2 regions of the Streptomyces sp. NPDC037410 genome follow, and region 1 is predicted to be linked to the other one. Evidence: riboswitches for the same ligand, from Rfam matches in the RefSeq annotation. Region 1 holds a riboswitch; the other holds the start of a gene.
The links. Region 1 has a riboswitch for glycine ahead of gcvT (glycine cleavage system aminomethyltransferase GcvT). Riboswitches for the same ligand answer to the same signal wherever they lie in the genome.

Region 1 (7,328 bases):
GATCTTCTTCAGCGAGGCCTGGATCGCGGTGGCCATGGCCATCTCGGAGGGACGGTCCGAGCGGGCCGACAGGTTGGTCTTGAAGCCCTTCGGCTGACCGCACTTGACGAGCGCGGCCTTGGCCTTGGCCTCGTCGCCCTTGTTGTCGGCGGTCTCGTACAGGTTGAACTTGCTGTAACCCGCGACGCTCGGCGGGATCAGCGTGCTGGCCACGTCACCCTTGGGGTCGCCACCGGCGGCGGCCTGGACCGACGCCTTGTCGAGGCCCCACTGGACGGCCTTGCGGCACTCGATGTTGTTGAACGGCGCGACGTTGACGTTCAGGCCGATGTAGGACGTGGCGCCCGCGTACGGGTTGTCCGTCTGCTTCTTCAGCTTGGCGTCGGTGAGGACCTTCGGCTGGGTCGCCGGGGCGACACCGGTGCCGGCACCGTCGACGGTGAGGTTGTCGGAGATCAGGTTCGCGTCGACCGTCTCCTGCTTCACGCCGAAGCGGACCGTGATCTTGTCCGGCAGGGCCGGGCGGATCGGGTCGGTCTTCGGGTCCCAGTTCTTGTTGCGGACGAGGGTCGCACCCTTGCCCTCCTCGTAGGAGGAGAACTGGTACGGGCCGCTGGAGACGATGTTCTTGACGTACTCGGCACCCTTGTCGGCCGCGCGCGGGACCGGAGCGGTCTGCGAGAAGGTCGCCAGGTAGTCGAAGTCCGCGAAGGCGTTCTTCAGCTTGAAGACGATCGTCGTGTCGTCCGGCGTCTCGATGGAGGCGATGCCGGCCGGGCTCTTGTCCTTGTAGGGACCCTGGTACGCGTCGCCGCCGACGAGGTGCGCCTTGAAGTACGTCGGGCCGTTCGACAGCGCCTCGGGGGCGAAGTTCGAGCGCTCGACGGCGTACTTGACGTCCTTGGAGGTGATCGGCGTGCCGTCCTGGAACTTCAGGCCCTTCTTCAGGGTGTAGGTCCAGGTCTTCGCGTCGGCGCTCGGCTTGCCGAGGGACTCCGCGAGGTCGGGGACGACCTCGAGGCCCTCCTTGCCCGGGGCGGGCTTGAAGGAGGTCAGGGTCCGGCCGTACAGGCGGGAGAAGTTCTGGACCCAGCCGTAGTACGTGTTGCCCGGGTCCAGGGAGTCCGGCTCGTCCGACATCTCGAACGAGACGGTGCCGCCCTTCTTGTCGGACTTGTTGACGAGGGACGTCAGCGCCGCGTCCGCGGAACCGGCGCCGCTCTTGCCGCCCTTGTCGTCCTTCGAGCCGCCACAGGCGGACGCGCCAAGCGCCAGCACCACAGTCGTGGCGACCAGAACGGTCACTCTCTTCGTCTTCACCTGAGGAAAGCCCCTCTATCGATGGTTACTTGCTGCGAGGGTCGAGGGCGTCTCGCAGCCCGTCGCCCAGCAGGTTGAATGCCAGGACCGTGATGAAGATGGCCAGGCCCGGCACGAACATGTACTGCGGATCGGCCTGGTAGGTGTCGACCGCGGTGGTGAGCATTCCGCCCCAGGAGGCCTGCGGCGGCGCGATACCGACGCCGAGGTAGCTGAGGCCGGCCTCGAACAGGATGTTGGTGGGGATCAGCAGCGTCGCGTAGACGAGGATCGGCGCCACCAGGTTCGGGAGCAGCTCCCGGAAGAGGATGAACGGCCCGCGGGCGCCGAGCGACCTGGCCGCCTCGACGAACTCACGGTTGCGCAGGCTCATCGTCTGGGCGCGCACGATCCGGCCCATGTAGGGCCAGCTGAAGAACCCGATCACGAAGATCAGCACGCCGATCCGCAGGGGCAGCCCCGACAGGCCGAACGCGCCGTCCTGGAGGGTCGCCGAGAGGGAGATCGCGAAGAGGAGGAGCGGGAAGGCCAGGAAGGTGTCCATCATGCGGCTGATGAGGGTGTCGGCCCAGCCGCCGTAGAAGCCGGCGACGACGCCCATGATCACGCCGATGACCACGGAGAGCACGGTGGCCCCGCCCGCGACCAGCAGCGAGACCCAGGAGCCCTCGATGATCCGGCTCAGGATGTCCCGCCCGAACTGCGGGTCCACGCCGAGCGGGTGGTCCCAGCTCATGCCGCCCCAGGCACCCTTGGGCGAGAGGAGCGCCGGGTCGATGAGGTCCTGGTGGAACTCGTTGGGGTCCAGGCCGAAGATCGCCTGGATCGGCTTGGCCAGGACAGCGAGGAGCACGAGCAGGATGACGACGATGCCACCCGCGACGGCCATCTTGTCGCGCTTGAAGCGCGTCCAGGCGATCCGTCCGAGGGAACGGCCTTCGATCTGGCTCCGTTTGGCCCCCATGAGTACAGCCTCCGGCTGCACCTCGGCAGCCGATCCGGTGGTCTCGATCGGTGCGGTCACAGTGCCTTAGACCCTCCCGGCCGGCGGTGGCCGGCCCGTACCCGCCACTGATGGTGCGGAACTGTCCTGAACGCCGCGTGTGACGCGGCCCGTACAAAGGGCCGACGGCCCGGTGTTAGCGGGGAGTCTTCAACGCGCTTGCGATCACCCGCCAGACCTGAAGGGCAATGTTTGCTCAACCGTGATGCGGTGCTGCGACTTCCGTTATCCGGACGTCGAGATCACGTGAGCGGACCAACCGGGGCCCACTCGCCCGCAATCGGACATGTCGCTCAACTGGTGTCGTGAGCGGCCGAATTGGTGTGAACGAAGGCCTCCGGAGCGGACTCCGGAGGCCTTTGGGGACAAGTGGGACAGGAGGGGCGTCTCAGTATCCGGACGGTGTCGCCGGCGGGTATCCGTAGCCCGGTACGGCGGCGGATCCGCGCCCGGCGTGCGCCTCGCGGTCGTAGAAGGGGCGCGCGTTCGCCCGCAGCCACAGCGCCACCGGGTCGTACGCGTCGGAGAGCGCGACCGTCGAGACGGGCAGCCCGTCGGGGACGGCGCCGATCGACTGGCGCATCATCGAGCGGACGTGGTCGACGGCCGCCGGGGACGTGTCGTACAGGTCGAGACCGATGACGAGGTACGGGGAGCCGAGCGCCGGCTGCACCCAGCCGCGGCGCAGCGCCCGGACGGCCGGGGTGCGGTGGGCGTTCTGCGTGAGCAGGGCGTAGAACTGCGGGATCTCCAGGGCGGGCTCGGTGACGCGCAGCGGACCGGCGGGCATCCGGTCGAGACCGGTGGCGATCCGGCGCAGGTCGGCCCACGGGATGCCGACGCCGCCGCCGGGGGCGTGCGGGTTGAGCCAGACGCCCCAGCGGTCGGGGTAGAGGGCGCGGGCGATGTCGCGGCCGGTGACGAGCTCGTGGGCGCGGTTCCAGCCGGAGGCGGCGAGCTCCTGGGCGGAGGTGACGCAGGGCGCGTAGCCGAAGCCGTCGACCTCCATGTTCCCGTACTGGGCGTCGGGAGAGCCCGGGGCGCCCTGCCACAGCAGCATCCGGAGCTCGCCGTCGGCGAGGGCGTGCAGCAGCTGCTCGTACGCGTCGTAGCGTCCGGGTGCCACCTGGCGCAGCATGTGCTCGACCTGTCCCCCGGCCGCAGCGGTCGTGCTCACCCTGGGTCCCGCCCCTCTTCCGTCCACCACGTGCGTCTTCCAGCGACGCGGTCAGTTCAGCGACTCGGTCAGTTCAGCTTAAACAGGGGGCCGGTCACACGGCGGCGCGCTGGTAGAAGGGGCGCACCCGCTCCAGCATCCAGTCGCCGACCGGGTCCTGCGCCATGTCGAGCAGGATGAGGTTGACCGGCCAGGCGACCTCGACCCGGCCGAGGGCGCGGCCGAGGGCGTCCAGGGGCGCGGTGCGGTCGGCGCCCTCCCAGTGGGAGACCTGGACGCCGATGAAGAGCGCGGGTTCGCCGCCCTCGACGCTGGCGAGGGCGCGGCGGGCGGTGGCGACGGTGCCGATGGCCTCGAACTCGGCGGAGGCGGCGGCGAGGAAGTCGACCGGGTCGTCCTGCCAGTCGGGCTCGAAGAGCCGGACGCGGCCGCCGCTGGCGGGGCCGTCGAGCGGGGTGCGGCCGACGCGGCAGAGCTCGGCGACGGCGGGCGGGGGCAGCGGGACGCCGACGGTGCCGCCGGGGTTCACGACGATGCCGAGCTGCGGGGGCAGGCCGCGGGCGAAGTCACGGGCCGGGGCGACGGTGTACGACATGTGGTCGCCGACGCAGGCGAGGAACTGCTGCTCGGAGCTGAAGACGGGGACGAAGGCCGCGCCCTCGATCTCCATGGTGGCGAGGTCGAGGTCCTGGCTGTCGGGGCCGCCGCCGTTGGGCAGGGGCACCCAGACCGGGCTGCGGCCCAGCACCTCGACGAGGCGTCCCCCGGCCTCGGGGTTGCCCAGGGAGGCGGCAAGGACCTCTTCCAGCTCGTTGCCCGGCCACGTCACGTCCACGGTCGCGTTTCCCCTTCTCGCACGGCCTGCCGCACCGGCCGCCCGGCAGCACCCTAACGCCGCGTCGCCGCCGCCGCGGCCAAAAGGGAGGGTACGGGCGTCCCGGACCGCCCGCGGTCCCGCCCCGGGACACGGCCGGGGACACCGGCGCCGGGCGGCGCACCCTGGAAGCCGCGGGCCGCCCGGGGGATCGGCGGGGCGCGCGGCGAGGACCGGCTCGGGGCGGAACCCCTCAGGCGGCCTGCCGGAAGCCGATCCTGCGGAGGGCGTCGGCGGAGTCCCGGTCGAGGAGGGTCACCGAGGCGCAGCCGTGCGGCAGGCTGCCGGACTCGGCGGCCCGCAGGAGCCGGCCGACGGCCCGCCGGTGCCGCGCGAAGGCGTACGCGGAGACGCCCCGGCCCCGGGCGTGCTGGCCGGCCTTCGCGGTGTCCGGGGTGACGTCGAGGAGGAGCAGGTGCAGGGCGCGGCCGCGCCGCCGCGCCTCGCGGGCGAGCCAGCCCCGCACCCAGGACTGGGTGCCGCAGTCGTGGACGATCAGGCTCGCGCCGGAGCGCAGGGCGCGGCGCAGTCCGGCGTAGTGGGCGATCCGTACGAGGGGACGGTAGACGGCGTACGGGAGGAGGCGCGGCATGCGGGCCTCCCAGCGCTCGCGGGCGTCCTGGGAGTCGATGCCGCTGCCCTGGGCGGCGCGCTTCATCAGGGTGGACTTGCCGCTGCCGGGCAGCCCGGAGACGACGACGAGGTCGCCGGCGGCGAAGGTGAGGGTGCGGGGGCCGCGGCCGCCGCGCTCGCGCAGGTCCCGCAGGAGGCGGCCGCGGCTCCGGGCGCGGGCCCGCTGGGACGGTATGCCGGTACTCGCCGCGTATGCGCCGGTGTGCTGGATCCTCATCGCGCTCCCCCCTGTCGGGCCTCAGGAGAACCCGAGGAGACCCTTGCCCAAGAAGTGTAAAGAAACGGTAATGCGGCACAAGTGATTTGCCCCGCCGACACCGCGTGCGATGATGTGCGCGCCAGGCGCGCACAGTCGCCGTACAACCGCATACCGGCCGCTCGAATCCGCGCGGGAGAGTTCCGGACCGCCGAGCGCGTCCGGGCGCCGAAGGAGCAAGACCCTCCCTTGAATCTCTCAGGCCCCGTACCGCGTGGATGAGGCAGATCTGAAAAGCGGGACACCCCTGGGTGTCCCCACCCAAGGTGCAAGCCGACCACTCGGCGCCGTTTCGTCGGCGCCGGGATGCCCTCGGTGAACCTCTCAGGTTCCATGACAGATGGGGAGGACGTCCTCGCCCGTCATGTGTTTTCGTCACCGATCACGCCCTTGGGACCCGGGAGCCACCCCATGAGCACTGCCCCCCGTCTGACCGCCCTCGATGCCCTGCATCGTTCGCTGGGCGCGACCATGACCGACTTCGCCGGCTGGGACATGCCGCTGCGCTACGGCAGCGAGCGCGACGAGCACAACGCCGTCCGCACCAAGGCCGGCCTCTTCGACCTCTCCCACATGGGCGAGATCACCGTCACCGGCCCGCAGGCCGTGGAGCTCCTCGACCACGCCCTCGTCGGCAACATCTCGACCGTGGGCAACGGCCGCGCCCGCTACACGATGATCTGCCAGGAGAACGGCGGCATCCTCGACGACCTGATCGTCTACCGCCTCGGCGAGACCGAGTACATGGTCGTCGCCAACGCCTCCAACGCCCAGGTCGTCCTGGACGCCCTGGTCGCCCGCTCCGAGGGCTTCGACGCCGAGGTCCGCGACGACCGCGACGCGTACGCCCTGATCGCCGTCCAGGGCCCGGAGTCCCCCGGCATCCTGAAGTCGCTCACCGACGCCGACCTGGACGGCCTGAAGTACTACGCCGGCCTGCCCGGCACGGTCGCCGGCGTGCCCGCGCTGATCGCCCGCACCGGCTACACCGGCGAGGACGGCTTCGAGCTGTTCCTGAAGCCCGAGCACGCCGAGGGCGTCTGGAAGGCGCTGACCGAGGCGGGCGAGGGCGTCGGCCTGATCCCCTGCGGCCTGTCCTGCCGCGACACGCTCCGCCTGGAGGCGGGCATGCCGCTGTACGGCCACGAGCTGACCACGGCCCTCACCCCCTTCGACGCCGGCCTGGGCCGCGTCGTGAAGTTCGAGAAGACGACGAACGAGGGCCGCTTCGTCGGCCGCGAGGCCCTGGAGAAGGCCGCCGAGCGCGCCGAGACCGCCCCGCCGCGCAAGCTCGTCGGCCTGATCGCCGAGGGCCGCCGCGTCCCGCGCGCCGGCATGCAGGTCGTCGCGAACGGCGAGGTCATCGGCGAGGTCACCTCCGGCGCCCCGTCCCCGACCCTCGGAAAGCCGATCGCGATGGCGTACGTCGACGCGTCCCACGCCACGCCCGGGACCGAGGGCGTCGGTGTGGACATCCGCGGCACCCACGAGCCCTACGAGGTCGTGGCGCTGCCGTTCTACAAGCGCCAGAAGTGACGCAGTCGTCTCGTTCCGCGTCTCATCCCGTAAGACCCACGTTCATCAGTACTCCCCCGATCCAGGAGAATCAGGTCATGAGCAACCCCCAGCAGCTGAGCTACACCAAGGAGCACGAGTGGCTGTCGGCGCCGGTCGACGGCGTCGCGACGGTCGGCATCACGGAATTCGCGGCCAACGCGCTCGGTGACGTCGTCTACGCCCAGCTCCCCGAGGTCGGCGAGACCGTCACCGAGGGCGAGACCTGTGGCGAGCTGGAGTCGACCAAGTCCGTCAGCGACCTGTTCTCCCCCGTCACGGGCGAGGTCGTCGCGGCCAACCAGGACGTCGTGGACGACCCGTCCCTGGTGAACTCCGCTCCGTTCGAGGGTGGCTGGCTGTTCAAGGTCCGGATCTCCGAGGAGCCGAAGGACCTGCTCTCCATCGACCAGTACACCGAGCTCACCGCCGGGAACTGAGACCGGGCCCGAGACCCCCTAGGGATCGATTCATGTCGCTTCTGAACACTCCCCTCCACGAGCTGGACCCC
Region 2 (7,328 bases), on a different contig from region 1:
GTACGGGTGGAGGGTTTGCGTCCGACCCGTACGCGACACAGACCTCCGCGGGGCAGCCGCGGCAGGAGGATGCGTCCATGCCGGTGTGTATGAGGTGCGGTCACCGCAACACGGCGGACAGCCGCTTCTGCTCCCAGTGCGGCACGCCGCTGCGGGGTGGGGTCGCCCCCGAGCGCGCTTCGGAGACGACGTCGACGATCTCCATCTCGGGTCTTGAGGCGTACGAGGCGGAGATCACCGGTCAGACCGCCCTTCCGTCACTGTCTCCCGAGGCGCTCGCGGCCGTGGAGGCGCTGCCTCCTGGTTCCGCGCTCCTCGTGGTGCGCCGCGGTCCGAACTCGGGCAGCCGGTTCCTGCTGGACAGCGAGCTGACGACGGCCGGCCGGCACCCGCAGAGCGACATCTTCCTGGACGACTTCACCGTCTCCCGGCGTCATGTCGAGTTCCGCAGGGCGCAGGACGGCAGCTTCACCGTCGCCGACGTCGGCAGCCTCAACGGCACGTACGTCAACCGTGAGCCGATCGAGTCCGTCGTTCTGTCCAACGGCGACGAGGTGCAGATCGGCAAGTACCGGCTGGTCTTCTACTCGAGCCAGCGAGGCGTGTGACGCCTCGGGGAAGCCCCTTCAGGGAAGGTCCATGCTGCGAACACCGACGGGCGGTGCCGGATCCGGCACCGCCACCGCGGGCGAACGGCTGGTGAGCATCGGCACGGTGCTGAACCAGCTGCGTGACGAGTTTCCCGAAGTGACGATCTCCAAGATCCGGTTCCTGGAGGCCGAGGGGCTGGTCGAGCCCCGTCGGACGGCCTCCGGATACCGGAAGTTCAGCCCGGAGGACGTGGAGCGGCTCGCCCGCATCCTGCGGATGCAGCGGGACCACTACCTTCCGCTGAAGGTGATCCGCGAGCACCTCGACGCCCTCGCGCGGGGTGAGCAGATCAAGCTGCCGGCGCCCGGCCGCCGGCGGGACCTGCTGGAAGGGTCCTGGGAGCAGGACGAGGCGGAGGCGCCGACCGTCGCGCGGCTCGGGCGGGCCGAGCTGATCGCCGCCGCCGAGGTGACCGAGACCGAGCTCGCCGAGTGGGAGTCGTACGGTCTGATCGCCGAGGCGGAGGGCGGCGGCTACGAGGCCGAGACCGTCACCGTCGCCAGACTTGTCGCGGATCTGGGGAGATTCGGTCTGGAACCCCGGCACCTGCGGGCCGTCAAGGCGGCCGCCGACCGGGAGGCCGGGCTGATCGAGCAGGTGGTCGCGCCGCTGCGCCGGCACCGTAACCCGCAGACCAGAGCCCATGCGGAGGCCACCGCGCAGGAGCTCGCCGCACAGTCGGTGCGGCTGCACGCGGCTCTGGTCCAGACCGCTCTGGGGATCCGGCTCCAGTGACCCGCTGAGGGGCCCGGGAGGGGCCCGACTATCCAAACCGGTCGGGCACGTCCTAGGGTTGCTGTGTGAACGAGCTCGACGTTGTGGGTGTCCGGGTGGAAATGCCCTCCAACCAGCCGATCGTGCTCCTGCGTGAAGTGGGAGGCGATCGGTACCTCCCCATCTGGATCGGACCGGGGGAGGCGACCGCGATCGCCTTCGCCCAGCAGGGGATGGCGCCGCCGCGGCCGCTGACGCACGACCTGTTCAAGGACGTGCTGGAGGCCGTGGGACAGGAGCTCACCGAGGTCCGCATCACGGATCTTCGTGACGGGGTCTTCTACGCCGAGCTGGTCTTCGCCAGCGGCGTCGAGGTGAGCGCGCGGCCGTCGGACGCGATAGCGCTGGCCTTGCGGACCGGGACGCCGATCTTCGGCAGCGACGGTGTGCTGGACGACGCCGGTATCGCGATTCCGGACGAGCAGGAGGACGAGGTGGAGAAGTTCCGCGAGTTCCTCGACCAGATCTCACCGGAGGACTTCGGGAGCAGCAGTCAGTGAGGCGGAGCGGTGCGGCCGGAGGTCGTTCGCGGAGTGCCGTCAGAGCATTCGAGTAGCCTTTCCCCGGAGTGGGGTACGTGAAACCACTCTCAGGGTGATTATCACTCGGCGTGCCGAGTGTGGCGATCGTTGACGCACCCCGGGTGACTGCCTACCTTCGTGTGGGCAGGTCAAGGACGGAGGGTCGGCGTGATGAGCAGCGCGGACGGTACGGCAGGGAGCTCGCTCGGACGCGTGTCCGGGGAGAGCGGTCCGTATCCGCTTCACGGCAGTGTGGGCGACTTCGGGACGGACACCGGTGCCGGCATCGCCGACGCGGCGATCGGCTACCGCGGACCGACGGCCTGCGCGGCTGCCGGGATCACCTATCGCCAGCTGGACTACTGGGCACGCACCGGACTCGTCGAGCCGAGCGTGCGGCCCGCGTACGGGTCGGGGACGCAGCGGCTCTACAGCTTCCGCGACGTCGTCGTACTGAAGATCGTCAAGCGCTTCCTCGACACCGGGGTGGCCCTGCAGAACATCCGGGCCGCCGTGCAGCACCTGCGGGCCCGCGGCTTCCGGGACCTGGAGCGGATGACGCTCATGAGCGACGGGGCCACGGTCTACGAGTGCTCCTCGCCCGACGAGGTCGTCGACCTCCTCCAGGGCGGGCAGGGCGTCTTCGGCATCGCCGTCGGCGTCGTCTGGCGCGACGTCGAGGCCGCGCTGTCCCAGCTCCACGGGGAGCGGGTCGACACCGGCGAGACGCTGATCGGGCACAACCCGGGCGACGAGCTGGCGCGGCGGCGGCGCGACAGGGCGGTCTGAGGTCCTCTGCCGGGGTTCGCCCGGGGTTCCCGGGCGTTCCGCGGGGGCGTTGTCAGTGGCGTAGGGCAGCATCGGACGTGTGAGAGCCGCGCCCACGATCCTGCATCTCGACATGGATGCCTTCTTCGCCGCCGCAGAGCAGGCGTCGAAGCCCAGCCTGCGCGGAAAGCCCGTGGTCGTCGGCGGTCTCGGGCCGCGCGGTGTGGTCGCCACAGCCTCCTACGAGGCCCGTCGCTTCGGCGTGCACTCGGCCATGCCGATGGGCCAGGCGCGACGGCTCGCGCCGAACGCCGCCTATCTCGTGCCGCGCTTCGCCTTCTACCGCTCGATCAGCGACCAGGTCATGGAGCTGCTCCGGCGGCTCTCCCCGCTCGTGGAGCCGCTCAGCCTCGACGAGGCCTTCGTCGACCTCGAAGCCGGCGGTATCGCCGACGACAGCGCGAGCGCCCGGGCCGTGGGGGAGCGGCTGCGGGTGGACATCCTCGCGACGACCGGGCTCACCGGGTCCGTAGGGCTGGCCGGGGCCAAGATGATCGCGAAGATCGCCTCCGAGGAGGCCAAGCCGGACGGGCTCGTCCTGATCGAGCCCGGGACCGAGCGGGAGCTGCTCGGGCCGCGGTCGGTGCGGATCCTGCCCGGGGTCGGGCCGGCCACCGGGGAGCATCTGCGGCGCGCCGGGATGACCACCGTCTCCGATCTCGCGGAGGCGGGCGAGGACGAGCTCGTACGGCTGCTCGGGCGGGCGCACGGGACCTCGCTGTACAGGATGGCCCAGGGGTACGACGACCGGCCCGTGGTGGCCGAGCGGGACGCCAAGTCCGTGTCCGTCGAGGACACCTTCGACGCGGACATCCACGACCGGGTACGGATCCGGATCGAGGTCGAACGGCTCGCGGAGCGGTGCGTGGGGCGGCTGCGGGCCTCGGGGCACTCGGGGCGGACCATCGTCCTGAAGGTGCGGCGGTACGACTTCTCCACGCTGACCCGGTCCGAGACACTGCGGGGGCCGACGGACGACCCGGCGGTCGTACGGGAGGCCGCCGGGCGGCTCCTGGAGGCGGTGGACACGACGGGGGGCGTGCGGCTCCTCGGGGTGGGGGTGAGCGGGCTCGCGGACTACACGCAGGAGGACCTGTTCGCCCAGGCGGAGGCGGCGGCGGAGGCCGCGGAGCGGCCGGCGGCGGAGGAGGCCGCGTCCGAGGAGGCCGAGGCCTCGCCTGCCACCGCGACCGAGACCGCCGAGCGGGGGTGGGCACCCGGGCGTGACGTGCGGCACGCCGTGTACGGGGCGGGCTGGGTCCAGGGGAGCGGGGTCGGCCGGGTGACGGTGCGCTTCGAGGAGCCGTGGTCCGGGCCGGGGCGGGTGCGGACGTTCGCCGTGGACGACCCGGACCTGGAGCCGTCGGAACCGTTGCCGCTGGTCCGGGGGGACGACGCGGCGGCCTGACCCGCACCGGCCGTGCGGTGCGGGTCTTCCGGTGGCCGCTGGTCCGGGGCCTCAGGCGCCGTCCTGGCCCGCCAGGCGGCCGAAGTCCCGGTCCGGGGTGTCCGCGGGCGGGGGCGGGAGGGCGAGGCTGTAGTGGCGGTAGAGCTGGAGTTCCTGTTCGGGGGAGAGGTGGCGGCCCACGCCGAAGTCGGGGGCGTCCTTGATGAGGGCCCGCTCGTACGGGATGTGGAGGCCGTCGTCGAGCAGGGCGCTCGGCTCCAGGGGGACGAAGGCGTCCCGGCTGAACAGGCCCGTGCGGACGGCCGCCCATTCGGGGATGCCGGTCGCGTCGTCCAGGTACACCTCGTCCACGGTTCCGATCTTGTGCCCGTTCCGGTCGAACGCCTTGCGGCCTATCAGGCTGCGCGGATCGATATCGGTCTGCACGGTCCCTCCAACTGGTCGCAACTGCTCTACACCCCTACGAAAGTGCACAACTGGGATGTCGGCCACTTGAGCGATGGAAGCCGCAACCGCGCTGGTAGGCTGGTTGTGGCTGTCGACCCTGTGCGGGAGAGTCCCCCGGAGAAATCTTCCGGTGGGCGCCGAAGGAGCAAATCCTCCCCGGAATCTCTCAGGCCCCTGTACCGCGCGGACGAGGTCACTCTGGAAAGCAGAGCGGATGTCCGACGGCATTCCGCTCTCACCGACGGTGAAAGCCGGCGTGCCGCGAGGCGTGCCGGTGAAACTCTCAGGTTGAAATGACAGAGGGGGAGGCCGTCCGGGTACCCGCGCCGTGGTGCCCCTCGCAGGTCGTGACGACCAGGAGGCCTCCGTACATGACCGCCAACCGCACTCCGCTCTCCGAGCTCGAACAGGGCATCCCGTTCGAGCAGCGGCACATCGGGCCCGACGCCGAGGCTCGGGCCAAGATGCTCGCCCAGGTCGGTTACGGCTCGCTCGACGAGCTCACGGCCGCCGCGGTGCCGGACGTGATCAAGAACGCCGAGGCGCTGGGCCTGCCGGCCGCGCGCACCGAGGCCGAGGTCCTCGCCGAGCTGCGCGCGCTCGCCGACCGCAACCAGGTCCTCGCCCCGATGATCGGTCTCGGCTACTACGGGACCTTCACCCCGCCGGTGATCCTCCGCAACGTCATGGAGAACCCCGCCTGGTACACGGCCTACACGCCGTACCAGCCGGAGATCTCCCAGGGCCGCCTGGAGGCCCTGCTGAACTTCCAGACCATGGTCGCCGACCTGACCGGTCTGCCCACCGCCGGCTCCTCCCTCCTCGACGAGGGCACCGCCGCCGCCGAGGCCATGGCGCTGTCCCGCCGCATCGGCAAGGTCAAGAACGGTGTCTTCCTCGTCGACGCCGACGCCCTGCCGCAGACCGTCGCCGTCATCGAGACCCGCGCCGAGCCGACCGGTGTCGAGGTCGTCGTCGCCGACCTGAGCGAGGGCATCCCCGCCGAGGTCGCCGAGCGCGGTGTCTTCGGTGTGCTCCTCCAGTACCCGGGCGCCTCCGGTGCCGTCCGCGACATCAAGCCGCTGATCGACGCCGCGCACGAGCTCGGCGCGATCGTCACCGTCGCCGCCGACCTGCTCGCGCTCACCCTGCTCACCTCGCCGGGCGAGCTGGGCGCCGACATCGCCGTCGGTACGACGCAGCGCTTCGGCGTCCCCATGGGCTTCGGCGGCCCCCACGCCGGCTACATGGCGGTCCAGGACAAGCACGTCCGCTCGATGCCCGGCCGGCTGGTCGGTGTCTCCGTCGACGCCGACGGCAACAAGGCCTACCGCCTGACCCTGCAGACCCGCGAGCAGCACATCCGCCGCGAGAAGGCCACCAGCAACATCTGTACGGCCCAGGTGCTGCTCGCCGTCATGGCCGGCATGTACGCCGTCTACCACGGCCCGGACGGTCTGAAGCAGATCGCCGAGCGCACCCACCGCTACGCCGCCATCCTCGCCGCGGGTCTCACCGCCGGCGGCGTCGAGGTCGTGCACGGCTCGTACTTCGACACGCTCGCCGTCCGCGTGCCCGGCAAGGCCGACGAGGTCGTCGCCGCCGCCCGCGAGGCCGGCGTGAACCTCTACCGTGCCGACGCCGACCTGGTGTACGTCTCCTGCGACGAGACCACCACCCGCGCGCAGCTCGCCGCGGTCTGGGGCGCCTTCGGCGTCACCGCCGACGTGGCGGCCCTGGACGCCGCCACCGAGGACACCCTCCCCGCCGGTCTGCTGCGCTCCGACGCGTACCTGACCCACCCGGTCTTCCACGCGCACCGCTCCGAGACCTCGATGCTGCGCTACCTGCGCAAGCTCGCGGACCGCGACTACGCGCTCGACCGCGGCATGATCCCGCTCGGCTCCTGCACCATGAAGCTGAACGCGACCACCGAGATGGAGCCGGTGACCTGGCCCGAGTTCGGCCAGATCCACCCCTTCGCCCCGATCGACCAGGCCCAGGGCTACGTCACGCTCATCACCGAGCTGGAGGAGCGCCTGGCCGAGGTCACCGGCTACGACAAGGTGTCGATCCAGCCGAACGCCGGCTCGCAGGGCGAGCTCGCCGGCCTCCTGGCCGTGCGCGCCTACCACCGCGCCAACGGCGACGAGCAGCGCACCGTCTGCCTCATCCCGTCCTCCGCGCACGGCACCAACGCCGCCTCCGCGGTGATGGCCGGCATGAAGGTCGTCGTCGTCAAGACCGCCGAGGACGGCGAGGTCGACGTCGAGGACCTGCGCGCCAAGATCGCCCAGTACCGCGACGAGCTCGCCGTGCTGATGATCACCTACCCGTCCACGCACGGTGTGTTCGAGGAGCACGTCGCCGACATCTGCGCCGAGGTCCACGAGGTCGGCGGTCAGGTGTACGTCGACGGCGCCAACCTCAACGCGCTGGTCGGTCTGGCCAAGCCGGGCAAGTTCGGCGGCGACGTCTCGCACCTGAACCTGCACAAGACCTTCTGCATCCCGCACGGCGGCGGCGGCCCCGGCGTCGGCCCGGTCGGCGTCCGCTCCCACCTCGCCCCGTACCTGCCGAACCACCCGCTCCAGCCCACCGCGGGCCCGGAGACCGGCGTCGGCCCGATCTCGGCCGCCCCCTGGGGCTCCGCCGGCATCCTGCCGATCTCCTGGTCGTACGTGCGCCTCATGGGCGGC

Region 2: another riboswitch for glycine. It lies ahead of gcvP (aminomethyl-transferring glycine dehydrogenase); the one in region 1 lies ahead of gcvT (glycine cleavage system aminomethyltransferase GcvT).

Annotation. Positions count from the first base shown of each region.
Region 1 is NZ_JBVJWR010000028.1:48,799-56,126, reverse strand. Features, by position in the region: gene ACZ7HT_RS33025 (ABC transporter substrate-binding protein) at 1-1,320, opposite strand, end outside; gene ACZ7HT_RS33020 (ABC transporter permease) at 1,346-2,344, opposite strand; gene ACZ7HT_RS33015 (enhanced serine sensitivity protein SseB C-terminal domain-containing protein) at 2,712-3,461, opposite strand; gene ACZ7HT_RS33010 (enhanced serine sensitivity protein SseB) at 3,595-4,335, opposite strand; gene ACZ7HT_RS33005 (AAA family ATPase) at 4,568-5,224, opposite strand; glycine riboswitch at 5,387-5,486, shown strand; glycine riboswitch at 5,488-5,613, shown strand; gene gcvT (glycine cleavage system aminomethyltransferase GcvT) at 5,675-6,799, shown strand; gene gcvH (glycine cleavage system protein GcvH) at 6,877-7,257, shown strand; gene ACZ7HT_RS32990 (serine hydroxymethyltransferase) at 7,290-7,328, shown strand, end outside.
Region 2 is NZ_JBVJWR010000005.1:394,512-401,839, reverse strand. Features, by position in the region: gene ACZ7HT_RS11355 (FHA domain-containing protein) at 1-608, shown strand, start outside; gene ftsR (transcriptional regulator FtsR) at 640-1,386, shown strand; gene ACZ7HT_RS11345 (bifunctional nuclease family protein) at 1,452-1,925, shown strand; gene ACZ7HT_RS11340 (MerR family transcriptional regulator) at 2,118-2,735, shown strand; gene ACZ7HT_RS11335 (DNA polymerase IV) at 2,815-4,182, shown strand; gene ACZ7HT_RS11330 (PRC-barrel domain-containing protein) at 4,234-4,608, opposite strand; glycine riboswitch at 4,722-4,821, shown strand; gene gcvP (aminomethyl-transferring glycine dehydrogenase) at 5,001-7,328, shown strand, end outside.